3 regions of the Pseudomonas paraveronii genome follow, and region 3 is predicted to be linked to each of the others. Evidence: riboswitches for the same ligand, from Rfam matches in the RefSeq annotation. Region 3 holds a riboswitch; each other region holds the start of a gene.

What was found. A riboswitch is a leader RNA that binds a small molecule or an ion and turns the genes downstream of it on or off. The one in region 3 is predicted to bind cobalamin.
Positions count from the first base shown of each region.
Region 1: it holds a riboswitch for cobalamin, as region 3 does, so the genes downstream of both, cobO (cob(I)yrinic acid a,c-diamide adenosyltransferase) here and cobW (cobalamin biosynthesis protein CobW) in region 3, are expected to answer to the same signal.
Region 2: it holds a riboswitch for cobalamin, as region 3 does, so the genes downstream of both, U5A08_RS20295 (ABC transporter substrate-binding protein) here and cobW (cobalamin biosynthesis protein CobW) in region 3, are expected to answer to the same signal.

Region 1 covers NZ_OY817130.1:4,643,628-4,648,191, reverse strand. The annotation lists gene U5A08_RS21415 (C40 family peptidase) at 1-149, shown strand, start outside; gene U5A08_RS21410 (C40 family peptidase) at 294-830, shown strand; gene U5A08_RS21405 (PQQ-dependent sugar dehydrogenase) at 908-2,221, opposite strand; cobalamin riboswitch at 2,321-2,564, shown strand; gene cobO (cob(I)yrinic acid a,c-diamide adenosyltransferase) at 2,644-3,255, shown strand; gene U5A08_RS21395 (cobyrinic acid a,c-diamide synthase CobB) at 3,252-4,564, shown strand, end outside.
Region 2 covers NZ_OY817130.1:4,409,025-4,413,588, reverse strand. The annotation lists gene U5A08_RS20300 (FecCD family ABC transporter permease) at 1-612, opposite strand, end outside; gene U5A08_RS20295 (ABC transporter substrate-binding protein) at 621-1,631, opposite strand; cobalamin riboswitch at 1,746-1,940, opposite strand; gene U5A08_RS20290 (DNA/RNA non-specific endonuclease) at 1,976-2,905, opposite strand; gene U5A08_RS20285 (M4 family metallopeptidase) at 3,040-4,101, shown strand; gene U5A08_RS20280 (protealysin inhibitor emfourin) at 4,130-4,435, shown strand; gene U5A08_RS20275 (aldehyde dehydrogenase family protein) at 4,491-4,564, opposite strand, start outside.
Region 3 covers NZ_OY817130.1:2,764,835-2,769,398, reverse strand. The annotation lists gene cobN (cobaltochelatase subunit CobN) at 1-1,645, opposite strand, end outside; gene cobW (cobalamin biosynthesis protein CobW) at 1,649-2,710, opposite strand; cobalamin riboswitch at 2,803-3,002, opposite strand; cobalamin riboswitch at 3,044-3,253, shown strand; gene U5A08_RS12600 (CbtB domain-containing protein) at 3,350-3,538, shown strand; gene U5A08_RS12595 (CbtA family protein) at 3,550-4,254, shown strand; gene U5A08_RS12590 (cobalamin biosynthesis protein) at 4,251-4,564, shown strand, end outside.

The DNA.
Region 1 (4,564 bases), 1.9 Mb from region 3:
TGGGCGATAACCAGTTTATCCACTCCAGCAGCCGCCGCAGCGGTGGTGTTCGAGTCGACAGCCTGGGCGACAGCTACTGGAGCAAAACCTTCATCGAAGCCAAACGCGCACTCGCCATGGCCCCGACGACGATTACCGCCAGCAAGTAAAGTTAAAGTGATACTTGAAGTTTGACGTGTAAGCGCTAGAATCCTTGAATATTGTTGTAATCCGTTCGCGCAAGCCTTGCTTGCGCGTTCTGGTTTTCAGCGTTCGGCAGCGAAAGCCGCATCCAGACCAGGATTGTTCTGCACATGTCGACCTCGGCCCGCCTGATTCTTATTGTTTGCGCCGCGCTGATCAGCGCCTGCGCAAGCCGACCGCAGCCTGCGCCCGTAGCGGCCAAGCCTAAACCGGTGTTCAACACCAGCCAGAGTTTCTCGCCAGCCGCCGAAGACGTGCTCTTCCGAGCGCTGGGCCTGGTCGGTACGCCTTATCGTTGGGGTGGCAACACGCCAGACTCGGGGTTCGATTGCAGCGGGCTGATCGGGTTTGTCTACCGTGATGCCGCCGGCATCTCCCTGCCGCGCACCACGCGCGAACTGATCGTGATGCGTGGCCAGGACGTCAGCGAGCAGAACCTGCAAACCGGTGACCTGTTGTTCTTCGCCACGGGCGGTGGCTCGCAGGTCAGCCACGCCGGGATCTATGTCGGCGAAGGGCGCTTTGTGCATGCGCCGCAAACGGGCGGTACGGTGAAGCTGGACACCTTGTCCAAAGCCTATTGGCAGAATGCCTACCTGAGTGCCAAGCGTGTGTTGCCGGCTGAAAATCTGGCGCGTAACCCTTAAGTCAAACCAGGATCCCAATGTGGGAGGGAGCTTGCTCCCTCCCTCCCACATTTGTTTTGTGGCGGTCTTGAGAATAGTTACTTAGCCGCAGAAACCCGCCACACCTTATTCCCCACATCATCCGCCACCAGCAAACCGCCTTGCTTGTCGATGACCACGCCAACCGGTCGGCCCATGGCTTGCCCGTCGCTGTTGAGGAACCCGGTCAGCACGTCGACCGGCGGCCCCTTCGGCTTGCCGCCCTCGAACGGTACGAAGATCACCTTGTAGCCGCTGTGCGGCTTGCGGTTCCACGAACCGTGCTGGCCGATAAACGCGCCGTTGATAAAGGGCGCCGGGAGTTTGCTGCCCTCGGCGAAGGTCAGGCCTAGCGAGGCGGTGTGTGGGCCTACGGCGTAGTCCGGCGCAATGGCTTTGGCCACCAGATCCAGGTTTTGCGGCGTGACGCGTACATCCACATGCTGCCCGTAGTAGCTGAAGGGCCAGCCATAAAAGGCGCCATCCTGGACCGAGGTGATGTAGTCCGGCACCAGGTCGCTGCCGATCTCATCGCGCTCGTTCACCGCAGTCCACAGCTTGCCGCTCTGCGGTTCCCAGGCCATGCCGTTGGGGTTGCGCAGGCCGGAGGCGAAGATGCGGTGCTGGCCGCTGGCGCGGTCGACTTCCCAGATCGCCGCGCGGCCTTGTTCCGCTTCCAGGCCGTTCTCGGCCACGTTGCTGTTGGAACCGACGCTCACATACAACTTGCTGCCGTCCTTGCTGGCCACCACGTTTTTCGTCCAGTGATGGTTGATGCTGCCCGCTGGCAGGTCGATGACCTTGCTGCCGGCGGTCTTGATCGCGGTTTCGCCGGTCTGATAGGCAAAGCGCAGCAGCTTGTCCGAATCGGCCACGTACAGGTCATTGCCGACCAGCGTCATGCCGAAGGGCGAGTTGAGGTTTTCCAGGAATACCGTGCGGGTCTCCGCGACCCCATCATGGTCGGCATCGCGCAGCAGGGTGATGCGGTTTGGGCTCGGCACACCGGCGCCGGCGCGGCCCATGACTTTCTCCATCACCCAGCCACGAATGCCTTTGGAGTCATCCGGCTTGGGCGGCGCGTTGGTTTGCGCCACCAGCACATCGCCGTTGGGTAATACGTACAGCCAGCGCGGGTGGTCCAGGCCTTCGGCGAAGGCCGCCACCTGGGTGCCGGCGGCGGCCGTGGGCTGGGTGCCCGCCGGCCAGCCAATGGCCGGGGCGATGTTCACCGTGGGGATCAGCGTCTTGTTCGGTTCCGGCAATCGCGGCGAGGGCCCGGTGCCGTCGGATACCTTCAGGGTCGAGCTTTCGCCGCAGGCGGCAAGGCTGCCCGCGAGCATGATCAGTAAGGCGAGTCTTGTTTTATGCATGGTTTTCTCCTGGATGCCTGTAAGGGTAGAGGTGTGCGTTGCGGCGATGGTTCAAGTACAAGGCCAGCTTTAATTGACGCTCCACCCCCAACCCACTAACCTTCGCGGCTTGTTCCAGGTGCTCTGTGACCTACGGGTCGACTGAGTGAAACAGGGAAGCCGGTGAGTGAGCGCACTTGTACACAGTGCTGCCGCGATTCCGGCGCTGCCCCCGCAACGGTAAATGAGTCAAAACGGTGCTGTTTGCCACTGTATCGCTCGCGATATGGGAAGGCGCGCCGTCGGCGTGCGCTCTAGCGCGCCACTCATGAGCCCGGAGACCGGCCCGGATCATCCAACAGCATCACGGTGGGCGATGCTTGGCTGTCTGTTTTTGATTTTTCCTGCCCGCCGTTTTTGTCCAGCCCCAACGGAGAGCTGCCATGACCGATTCCCCCGAGCGCGACGAACGCCACCTGGCGCGCATGCTGCGTAAAAAAGCCGTGATCGATGAGCGCATCGCCAATTCCCCGAACGAATGCGGCTTGCTGCTGGTGCTGACCGGCAACGGCAAAGGCAAGAGCAGCTCGGCATTTGGCATGCTGGCCCGTGCCATGGGCCATGGCATGCAGTGCGGTGTGGTGCAGTTCATCAAGGGGCGCAACAGCACTGGCGAAGAACTGTTCTTCCGCCGCTTCCCCGAGCAAGTGCGTTTCCATGTGATGGGCGAGGGCTTTACCTGGGAAACCCAGGACCGCCAGCGTGATATCGCGGCCGCCGAAGCCGCCTGGGCGGTGTCCCGCCAATTGCTGCAAGACCCGTCCATCGGTCTGGTGGTGCTGGATGAGCTGAACATCGCGCTCAAGCACGGCTATCTCGACCTGGATCAAGTCCTTGGCGATCTGCAAGCCCGCCCGCCGATGCAGCACGTGGTCGTCACCGGCCGTGGCGCCAAGCCCGAGCTGATCGAAATGGGCGACACCGTCACCGAGATGGGCATGCTCAAGCACGCGTTCCAGGCCGGTATCAAGGCACAGAAAGGCGTCGAACTTTGAATCAGCCCCGTCATTGCCCGGCCGTCTTGATCGCCGCACCGGCGTCCGGCCAGGGCAAAACCACGGTCACCGCCGCGCTGGCCCGTTTGCACCGCAACCTGGGGCGTAAGGTGCGCGTGTTCAAATGCGGCCCGGACTTCCTCGACCCGATGATTCACGAGCGCGCCAGCGGTGCGCCGGTGTATCAATTGGATATGTGGATGGTGGGCGAGCAGGAAAGTCGTCGCTTGCTGTGGGAAGCAGCGGGGGAGGCGGACCTGATCCTGATCGAAGGCGTGATGGGCCTGTTCGACGGCACGCCTTCCAGCGCTGACCTGGCGCGACACTTCGGTGTCCCGGTGCTCGGCGTGATCGATGGCACGGCCATGGCGCAGACCTTCGGCGCCCTGGCCCTCGGCCTGGCACGCTACCAGCCGGACTTGCCGTTCGCCGGGGTGCTGGCCAACCGCGTCGGCACCCTGCGCCATGCACAACTGCTTGAAGGCAGCCTCACCGAAGGCCTGCGCTGGTATGGCGCGCTGTCCCGCGAGACCGCTATCGAATTGCCCAGTCGCCACCTGGGCCTGGTGCAAGCCAGCGAACTGAATGACCTCGACCTGCGCCTGGACGCTGCCGCCCAGGCGTTGGGCAGCAGTTGCGAGGTCGCGTTACCGCCGCCGGTGACCTTTGCCGCACCGCCCGTGACCCGCGCCGAACCGTTGCTGGCCGGCGTGCGTATTGCCATCGCCCGTGACGAAGCCTTCGCCTTCACCTACGGTGCGAGCCTCGATCTGCTGCGGGCGATGGGCGCTGAGTTGAGCTTCTTCTCGCCGATCCACGATCGCCAATTGCCCGATGCCGACAGCCTCTATCTGCCGGGCGGTTACCCCGAATTGCATCACCAGGCGCTGTCGGAAAACACCGCGATGCTGGATGCGATCCGTGCCCATCACGCTGCCGGCAAACCGCTGCTCGCCGAGTGTGGCGGGATGCTTTATCTGTTGGACTCGCTCACTGATGTCGACGGCATCCGCGCCGAGCTGGTCGGCCTGCTGCAGGGCGATGCGGTGATGCAAAAAAAGCTCGCGGCCCTGGCCCTGCAAAGCGTCGAATTGCCCGAGGGTGTGTTGCGCGGTCATACCTATCACCACTCGCTGACCAGCACCGAATGGCAGCCCGTTGCCCGTGGCGTGAGCCCCAATGGTGGGCGCGGGGCCGAGGCGGTGTATCGGCAGGGGCGGCTGACCGCGTCCTACGTCCACTTCTATTTCCCTTCCAACCCCCGCGCCGTTGCTGCGCTGTTTGCGCCCGGCGAAGGCAAATCGCACTC
Region 2 (4,564 bases), 1.6 Mb from region 3:
GACCGCCACCGGCACCGCCAGCCACACCGACGGCCAACGCACGCCGCTGAGGTTGCCCAGCAGCCAGAACAAAATGCCGCGTGCCTGTTCGGAACTGGCCGATTTGGTGATCAGGAACGCAGTGAGCGCATTGAACAGCTGCGAGCCGGCGATGCCCGCGAGGATGATCTGCCCGGTGCCGCTGGACGAACCGCTGGCCCGTGCGAGCAATACCACCAGCGCAAACGCCGCCATCGCCCCGCCGAACGCGCCGACCGACAGTGAAACCAAACCACCGCCGACGCCCATCAGCACCACCAGGACTGCGCCGGTCGAAGCACCGGCGCTGATACCCAGCAGGTACGGATCGGCCAGGGGGTTGCGCAACAACGACTGCAAAATCACCCCGCAGGTGGCCAGCCCCGCCCCGCACGCAGCGGCGACCAGGGTGCGGGTCAGGCGGTAGTTCCACACCACGCCTTCATCGATCGGGTCCAGCACGTAGCCGGCCGCCCACAGTTTGTTGGCCAGCACTTGGAGCACCACGTGTGGCGTGATGGCGGTTTCGCCGATGGCTACGCCGGCGAGCACGGCGATCAGCAGCAACGCCAGGGCAAGCACGGTTCGTATCAGGCTGGCGCTCATTTCGGCAGATCGTAGCCGTCGATGGCCGTCGCCAGTTGTTCAAGGCCATCGAAGGTGCGCACGCTGGCCTGCAGCGCCATCGCGTCGAGGATGATGATGCGGTTGTGTTTCACCGCGTCCATGTTGCGCGTCACCGGGTCGCTGCGCAGGAAGGCGAGCTTCTGTTCGTGATCGTCAGCCGGGTAGCGGCGGCGGTCCATGCGCGCAATCACCAGCACGGTGGGGTTGGCCTTGGCGATGGTTTCCCAGCCGACGGCGGGCCATTCCTCATCGGACTGCACCACGTTATGCAGGCCGAGGGTCTGCAGCATGAATTCGGGGACACCCTTGTGACCGGCCACGTAGGGATCGCTGGCCATCTCGGCGCTGGAGAACCACACCAGCGCGCTGGCCTGCTTGAGCCCCTTGCTTTGCACCGTGGCGACGGACTTGGCCAGGCGCGCCTTGAGTTCATCGTTGAGTTGCTGGCCGCGATCCTGCACGTCGAAAATCTCGGCCAGTTGGCGGATGCTCTTGTAGATCGTGTCGACACGGAATGGCTCCAGCCGCGTGCCGTCGGCGCCCACCCGGTTGTCCTTGCCTTCGCAGTCGGAGGGCAACAGGTAGGTGGCGATCTTCAACTCATGAAACTGCTCGCGGGTGCCCACCACGCCTTGCGGGCCGACCACCCATTCCAGCTCGGCCGCCACCAGTTGCGGGCGCTTGGCGATCACCGACTCGAAACTCGGTTCGTTATTGGCCAGGCGTTCGATGCTGTCGTTCAGCGCCTTGAACTGCGGCAACACGTTGTTGAACCACAGCGACGTGCCAACCACTTTATCGCCCACGCCGAGGGCATAGAGCATTTCGGTAGCAGCCTGGCCGATGGTCACGCTGCGGGCGGGCGCTTGCGCGAAGGTCAGGCTGCTGCCGCAGTTCTCCACCGTCAGCGGGTACTGAGTGGGGTTGGCTTGGGCCAGGGCACACAAGCCCAGCCCGGTGAGCAGGGCGATAACGCGTGGCAGCATGGGGCAATCTCCTTGAAGCCGTACCTGGAACTGGGGATGTACGGTTCGGAAACACGCCCTCGACCGCTGCGGGTGAGGCAGGCAAGGATGTCCTTCCCGGACACCCCGCCGGTGAGTGATTTTGCTGGGCCGGCAGGTCTCCTGACTGATGCGTCGTCGCCACGCTCCGGCCTTCCCGGACGGGGTCCAGTGGCAGTGGGGGAGCGGGCTCGGCATCTACAGTTGCGGGGGCAGTTCCGATTGACGCGATGTACCGCGCTTCGGATTCCCTATTAGTCCCGTTTGGGAACCGGCGCGGTATGGTAGTCGATCACGGCGAGGCGATATAGCTTTAGGTCGCCCGCTCAAAGACGAATATCTTCAGGGCCCTGGATCAGCGCTTCAATTCGCGTCCCCGTGGCGCGCTCTTCATTGCTGAAACCGTCGTAGTCGGCCAGGTTGCCGAAGCGAATACCGGTCAATCGTTCGATCTGAATCACGCTGCGCTGGTAGGTCCTGAGCTGCCCGAACATGAGGTCGAGCTGACCCAGTTCACGGCTTTGGTCGATCATGTAGGCGCTGGCGGAAGGCTTGCCGTCGTCGCCGAGGTAGGCGACCACTTTCCAGAATGCTTTGGGGATTTTAACGCCTCGGTAGACACGGTCGTCATCCGCCAACACCGGGCCGGTAAACACCGTGGCTCGGGCTTTCCAGCGTTGAGTGTTATCGAGAATGTAGTCCTCGAGTTCCAGCCAGGTCTTCTGGTTGAAGCCGCTCATCTGCGGTGAGCAGTTGGTGAAGTGGAAGGTATCGGCATTGGCCGTGTTGGCCGCGTCGCCCCAGTTGGGGTCTTGTCGGCGTACCAGGTGACCGCGGTCCAGGCCATTGTTGGTGTAGAGCGCGTCGCCCACCTGTGCGCTGATGGGCAGGCGGCCGTCATAGGCCCAGGCGTCGTTGGCGCGGATGATATCCACATGCTGTCCGCCATCGATATTGGCGCCCACGTAGAGCGCCAGTCGCCTTGAGCGCGACATGGTCACTGAGAAATGCGTGTAGTCCAGGCGCAGCGGTTGTACGTCAGCCGCCAGAGCCTCATCCACCGTGGGCCATGGCACCACGAAGCGGTCGAGAAACGCTTCAGCGTAGCCGCCCCGGTCCTGCAGGTCCTTGGCCGCGGTGACACGCGCAGTCGCCGTCCTGGCCTCCATGAGACTGGGGCTGGCCGCGATCAACGGGCGCAGATCGGCGAGCCGGGGGCGGTGCGAAAGGGCGATTTTGGCGGTGCGTGGGGGCATCGTAAGTTCCTCGCAGTCCTTGGATAAACACTACTGCAGCATAGCTTCATGACAATTTGGGCCAAGCCGTCGCAGCAGGACTATCCTTGAACGGTTACCCGGACGTTCACCACTCGCCAAAATGGAGCCAGCCAATGTGTGTTCGCCAGCATCGTAATCCGATTTTCTGCCTGATCCCGCCGTACATGCTCGACCAGATCGCCCGCAATGGCGATAAAGCGCAACGGGACGTCGCGTTACGGACCCGTGCCAAAGACAGCACGTTCCGCTCGTTACGCATGGTTGCCGTGCCCGCCAAAGGGGCCGCCCATATGGCCCTGGCCATGGGCGCCGACAAACGGCGTTCGATCTACAGCGCCGAGGGCGCCGATAGCCTGCCGGGCAAGCTGATCCGTGGCGAAGGGCAGCCCGCCAGTGGTGATGTCGCGGTGGACGAGGCCTATGACGGGTTGGGCGCCACGTTCGATTTTTTTGATCAGGTCTTCGACCGCAATTCCATTGACGACGCCGGTATGGCACTGGACGCGACGGTTCATTTTGGCCAGAGCTACAACAATGCGTTCTGGAACTCGAGCCAGATGGTGTTTGGTGATGGCGACCAGCAGCTATTCAATCGGTTCACGATAGCCCTTGATGTCATTGGCCATGAGTTGGCCCACGGTGTGACCGAGGATGAGGCCAAGCTGATGTATTTCAATCAATCCGGTGCGTTGAACGAGTCGCTGTCTGACGTGTTCGGTTCACTGATCAAGCAGTACGCGCTGCAGCAAAAGGCGCAAGATGCGGATTGGTTGATCGGCAAGGGGTTGTTTACCAAGAAAATCAAAGGCACTGCGTTGCGCTCGATGAAAGCGCCAGGCACCGCGTTTGATGACAAGCTGCTGGGCAAGGACCCTCAGCCGGGGCATATGGACGATTTCGTGCAGACCTATGAGGACAACGGCGGGGTGCATATCAATTCCGGCATTCCCAACCATGCGTTCTATCAGGTGGCCACGAAGATCGGCGGGTTTGCCTGGGAGCGTGCCGGGCGTATCTGGTATGACGCGCTGCGCGATGCGCGGTTGCGGCCGAATTCGGGGTTTCTGCGTTTCGCGCGCATCACCTACGACATCGCCGGTCGGCTGTACGGTGCTGACAAGGCTGAGCACAAGGCGGTGAAGGAAGGCTGGAAAGCCGTGGGCATTAACGTCTGACAACCCCCCTGGGCGGTGAGGAGCAGCCATGCAAATTTCGATCAAGGAAATCGGTGGTCCGGCGTTTTTTCCGGGCCTGGCCCGACCGAACACCGTGGAACTGGAGAAGCTGCCCGAGCCGGACCAGCAAGAGTTGCGGCAACTGATCGAGGCTTCGCACTTCTTTCAGTTGCCGCAAAGCACCGCGCCGGAACCCGGTAATCCAGGCCAGGTGCATTACACCTTGACCGTGACGGAAGGTGAGCGCGAGCACACGGTCTGTGTGCTCGCACCGGTGAAGTCACAGGCGCTGGACGGGCTGGTGCAGTGCGTGCGGCGGCATATTCGCTGTTGAGCCTGTTGCGCAGCCCAGTGGGATCACGCTCCCTGGCCACAGGGGTTGCTTTGGCTTACTTGCGATCCAGCCATACCGTCTGCGCATTGCAGAATTCCCGCACGCCAAAGTGCGACAACTCGCGGCCAA
Region 3 (4,564 bases):
GGATCACGCCGTGGGCGCCGTAGGTGTGGCGTAACCAGAAATAGAACGCCAGGTAGGCGTGGGGCGGCACCAGGTCCGGGTCGTGGTACACCGCACTGGCGTCCACTTGGTAACCGCGGGCCGGCTGGATGCCGATAAACGTCAAGCCCAGGCGCAGGCCGGCGATCATCAGGCGGCCGTCGCGGCACATCGGGTCGTTGTGGGGCGTGCCCCAGCGTTCCAGCACCGCCTGGCGGTTGGCTTCGGGCAGGCGCTTGAACATCGCCTCGTAGTCGTCCAGGCCCAGGCTTTGGTGGCACGGGCGCAGGTCGAGGTTGTCCAGGTCGTTGGTGACGCCACCGAGCAGTTCGTGGATCAACGCGGTGCCGCTTTCCGGCAGGATTTCGGGCAGCGGATAACCCTCGGCCTGCAAGGCCCGCAGGATATTCAGCGCCGCCGCCGGCGTGTCCAGGCCCACACCGTTACCAATGCGACCGTCGCGCGTTGGGTAGTTGGCGAGGATCAGAGCGATGCGCTTGTCGGCATTCGGCACCCGCGCCAGTTCGACCCAACGGCGCGCCAGTTCAGCGACAAAGTCCATGCGCTCCGGCGCTGCGCGATAGCACACCACGTCCGACTGGCTGCGCTCGCTGCGCCAGGCCAGGTCCTTGAAGCTGATCGGCCGGCTGATGATGCGACCATCCAGTTCCGGCAAGGCAATGTGCATCGCCAGGTCACGCGGGCCGAGGCCTTGTTCACTGGCCTGCCAGCCGGGTTGATTGTCTTGGGCACAAATCGCCTGAATCACCGGGATATTGCGGCGAAACGGGCGCAAATGTGGCGCCTCTGGGCTGGATTGGGCAAAGCCGGTGGTGTTGAGAATCACCGATGCCTGCACTTCATCCAGCCAATCCTCGACCGCCGTCAGGCAGCCGGGCTCCTTCAGACTGGCCACCGCCATCGGCAACGGATTCAGGCCCGCCGCCTGCAGGCGCTGGCAGAACACATCGATAAAACCGGTGTTGGCCGCTTGCAGATGGGAGCGGTAGAACAGCACGGCCGCCACCGGGAACTCGGGATTCCAGTCCAACTGCCAGTCGCTGAGGCACGCATTGGCCTTGTGCGGGTGATAAATCGCGCTGCGCGCCAGGGTTTTCGGCTCGGCCCAGGCATAGTCGCGGCCCAGATAGCCGCTGGCCAGGCAGCGATAAAAATCCAGCGCGTTGCCCAGGCCGCCCTGGCGCAGGAACTGCCACAGGCGCTCACGCGCTGCGGCATCCACGGTGCTGAGGCCGCTGAGCTCCGGGTCCGCGCGATCATCCCCCGGCACCAGGATCAGCGTGACCCCGCGCTCGGCCAACGCCACCAGACGCTCGATGCCGTAACGCCAATAGCCGATCCCGCCGTGCAGGGAAATCAGGATGACCTTGGCGTGGCGCAGCACCTCGTCGACGTACAAGTCCACCGAGGCATGGTTCTGCACCTGCATCGGGTTGGCCAGGCGAAAGCTGGGGTAGTCCTCGGGCAATTGCTGGGCCGCTTCAGCGAGCAGCGCCAGGCTGGAGTCGCCACTGCACAGGATCACCAGCTCGGCGGGGGTTTGTCCAAGGTCGGCAATATTGTCGTCCGCGACGAAACCGCCGGGCTGGGTCCTGAGCAAGTGCATGGGTTAAACGCTGAGGGCGGCGCGCAATTGCGCTTCGAGGCCCGCCGCATCCAGCTCCTGGCCGATCAGCACCAGGCGCGTGATGCGCGCTTCGTCGGCGCTCCAGGCGCGGTCGAAGTGCTTGTCGAAGCGCGTGCCCACGCCCTGGATCAGCAGGCGCATCGGCTTGTTCGGGATCGCCGCAAAGCCTTTGACGCGCAAGATGCCGTGCTGCACCACCAGTTGGGTCAGGGCGTCGAGCAGCAGGGCTTCGTCGGACTGGGGCAGGTCGATGGAAATGGAGTCGAACGCATCGTGATCATGATCGTCTTCACCTTCGTGATGATGATCGTGATGGCTGTGGCGAGCGTCGATGTGCGCTTCGGAGCCGGCGCCCAGGCCGATCAACACGTCCAGCGGCACACGACCGCTGCTGGCTTCGATGATCTTCACCGCCGGCGGCAACTCTTCGGCGACTTCCAGGCGCACGCGGGCCAGGTCTTCGGGGTTGATCAGGTCGCACTTGTTGAGGATCACCAGGTCGGCGCTGGCCAGTTGGTCGGCGAACAGCTCATGCAGCGGTGATTCGTGGTCCAGGTTCGGGTCGAGTTTGCGCTGGGCGTCGACCTGGTCCGGGAACGCGGCGAAGGTGCCGGCCGCCACGGCGGGGCTGTCGACCACGGTGATCACCGCGTCGACTGTACAGGCGCTGCGGATTTCCGGCCACTGGAACGCCTGCACCAAGGGCTTTGGCAGGGCCAGGCCGGAGGTTTCGATGAGGATATGGTCGAGGTCGCCGCGACGGGCGACCAGTTCGCGCATCACCGGGAAAAACTCTTCCTGCACGGTGCAGCACAGGCAGCCGTTGGCCAGCTCATACACGCGACCGTTGGCTTCTTCCTCGGTGCAACCGATGGAGCACTGCTTGAGGATTTCACCGTCGATGCCCAGCTCGCCGAACTCGTTGACGATCACCGCAATGCGACGGCCCTGGGCGTTATCGAGCATATGGCGCAGCAAGGTGGTTTTGCCCGAGCCGAGAAAGCCGGTAACGATGGTGACGGGGAGTTTGGCCAGTGTTTTCATCGGATGCCCTTGGGGGCGGGCATACGGGACGATAGGCCCTGCGCAGCGCACAGCAGCAGATTTCGTCACCGGATCACCCCGCCCGGTTGAATTGAAAAATCGGTGACGAGGCAGGTCTCCTGGCTTGGGGCTTGCGGGTCTTGCGACCGGCGCTGGCTGCGCCTTCCCGCCTTGATGGCAGTGGCGTGGCAGTCAGATAAACCCTTCACAGTTGCGGGGGCAGCCGCGGCTTGAACCGCGTTCCCTTCTTAGCTTCGGCCTGGGCCGAAGAACCTCGAAGGTGCAAGGCTACAGGTGCTCGGTCAATTTGACTACCGTCGCCCTGCATGCTTTCCTACTCACCTTGTTTCGGGTGCCCTTCACAGGGTGAAACGGGAAACCGGTGCGTCATAGCGATATGACCAGTCCGGTGCTGCCCCCGCAACGGTAAGCGAGCGAAGCGTCACGGCCACTGTGCTTTGTGCATGGGAAGGCGATGCTTTCAGGACTCAGTTCAAGAGCCCCCTCGCAAGCCCGGAGACCGGCCCGAAAAAATCATCCAACAAACCCGCGGTGGGCGGGCGCTGTTTGAATCCTGCGTGCCTGGCTCGCGGGGTTTTCATGCGCTCGTGTCACCCTGAAACCCTGAAGGGACGCGCCATGTCGATCATCAGCAGCACCTCGCATACCGCTAGCAGTACCGCCACCCTGAGCCAACGCCTGAGCGCCGCCATCGGCGCGTCGATCCTCGGCGCGTGCCTGGTGTATTTCGCCGGGTTCTCGCATATCGAAGCGGTACACAACGCCGCCCACGATACCCGCCACAGCGCCGCGTTCCCGTGCCATTGAGACCTGCCAACATGATTAAGCGTATTGCACAAACCGCAGGTTTCAGCGGGCTGCTGGCCGCCCTGTTGCTGACTCTGCTGCAAAGTTTTTGGGTCGCCCCGCTGATCATGCAGGCGGAAACCTTTGAAAAAGCCCCGGCCGCGACGGAAGTGGTGCATGAGCACGCCGCCGGTACAACCGCGCACACTCATGACGCCGAAGCCTGGGAGCCGGAAGACGGCTGGCAGCGCGTGCTGTCCACCACCGGCGGCAACCTGGTGGTGGCGGTCGGTTTCGCGCTGATGCTCGCCGGTCTCTACACCCTGCGCGCGCCGACCCGCACGGCTCAAGGGTTGCTGTGGGGCCTGGCCGGCTACGCGACCTTTGTTCTGGCGCCAACCCTGGGCCTGCCACCGGAATTGCCGGGCACTGCCGCCGCCGACCTGGCGCAACGGCAGATCTGGTGGATCGGCACTGCGGCCTCAACCGCAGCCGGTATCGCGCTGCTGGTATTCGGAGGCAACTGGCTGCTCAAAGCGCTGGGCGCGGCGATCCTCGTGGTACCTCATGTGATTGGCGCACCGCAACCTGAAGTGCATTCGATGCTGGCCCCTGAGGCCCTCGAAGCGCAGTTCAAGATTGCCTCGCAACTGACCAACGTCGTGTTCTGGCTGGCGCTGGGCCTAATCAGCGCCTGGCTGTTTCGCCGCAATCGCGACGATCGATACTCGGCATGAACCTGGTGGTCGGCCTGGGCTGCCAGCGCGGCTGCGCGCTGCAAGCCCTGCTCGACCTGCTGGACGCCGCCCTCGCCGAGGGCGGTATCGAGCGCCACCGCATCACGGCGCTGGCCAGCATTGATCGCAAGCAGGACGAGCCGGGCTTGTTAGCTCTGGCGCAAGTCCTGAACCTGCCACTGCAGTGCTTCAGCGCCGCGCAACTGGCAGCGTATGAAGGTCGCCTGAGCCATAGATCTGCCGTCGCCTTTGCCCATACCGGTTGTTACGGCATCGCCGAAAGCGCGGCCCTGGCCCTGGCCGAACAGCT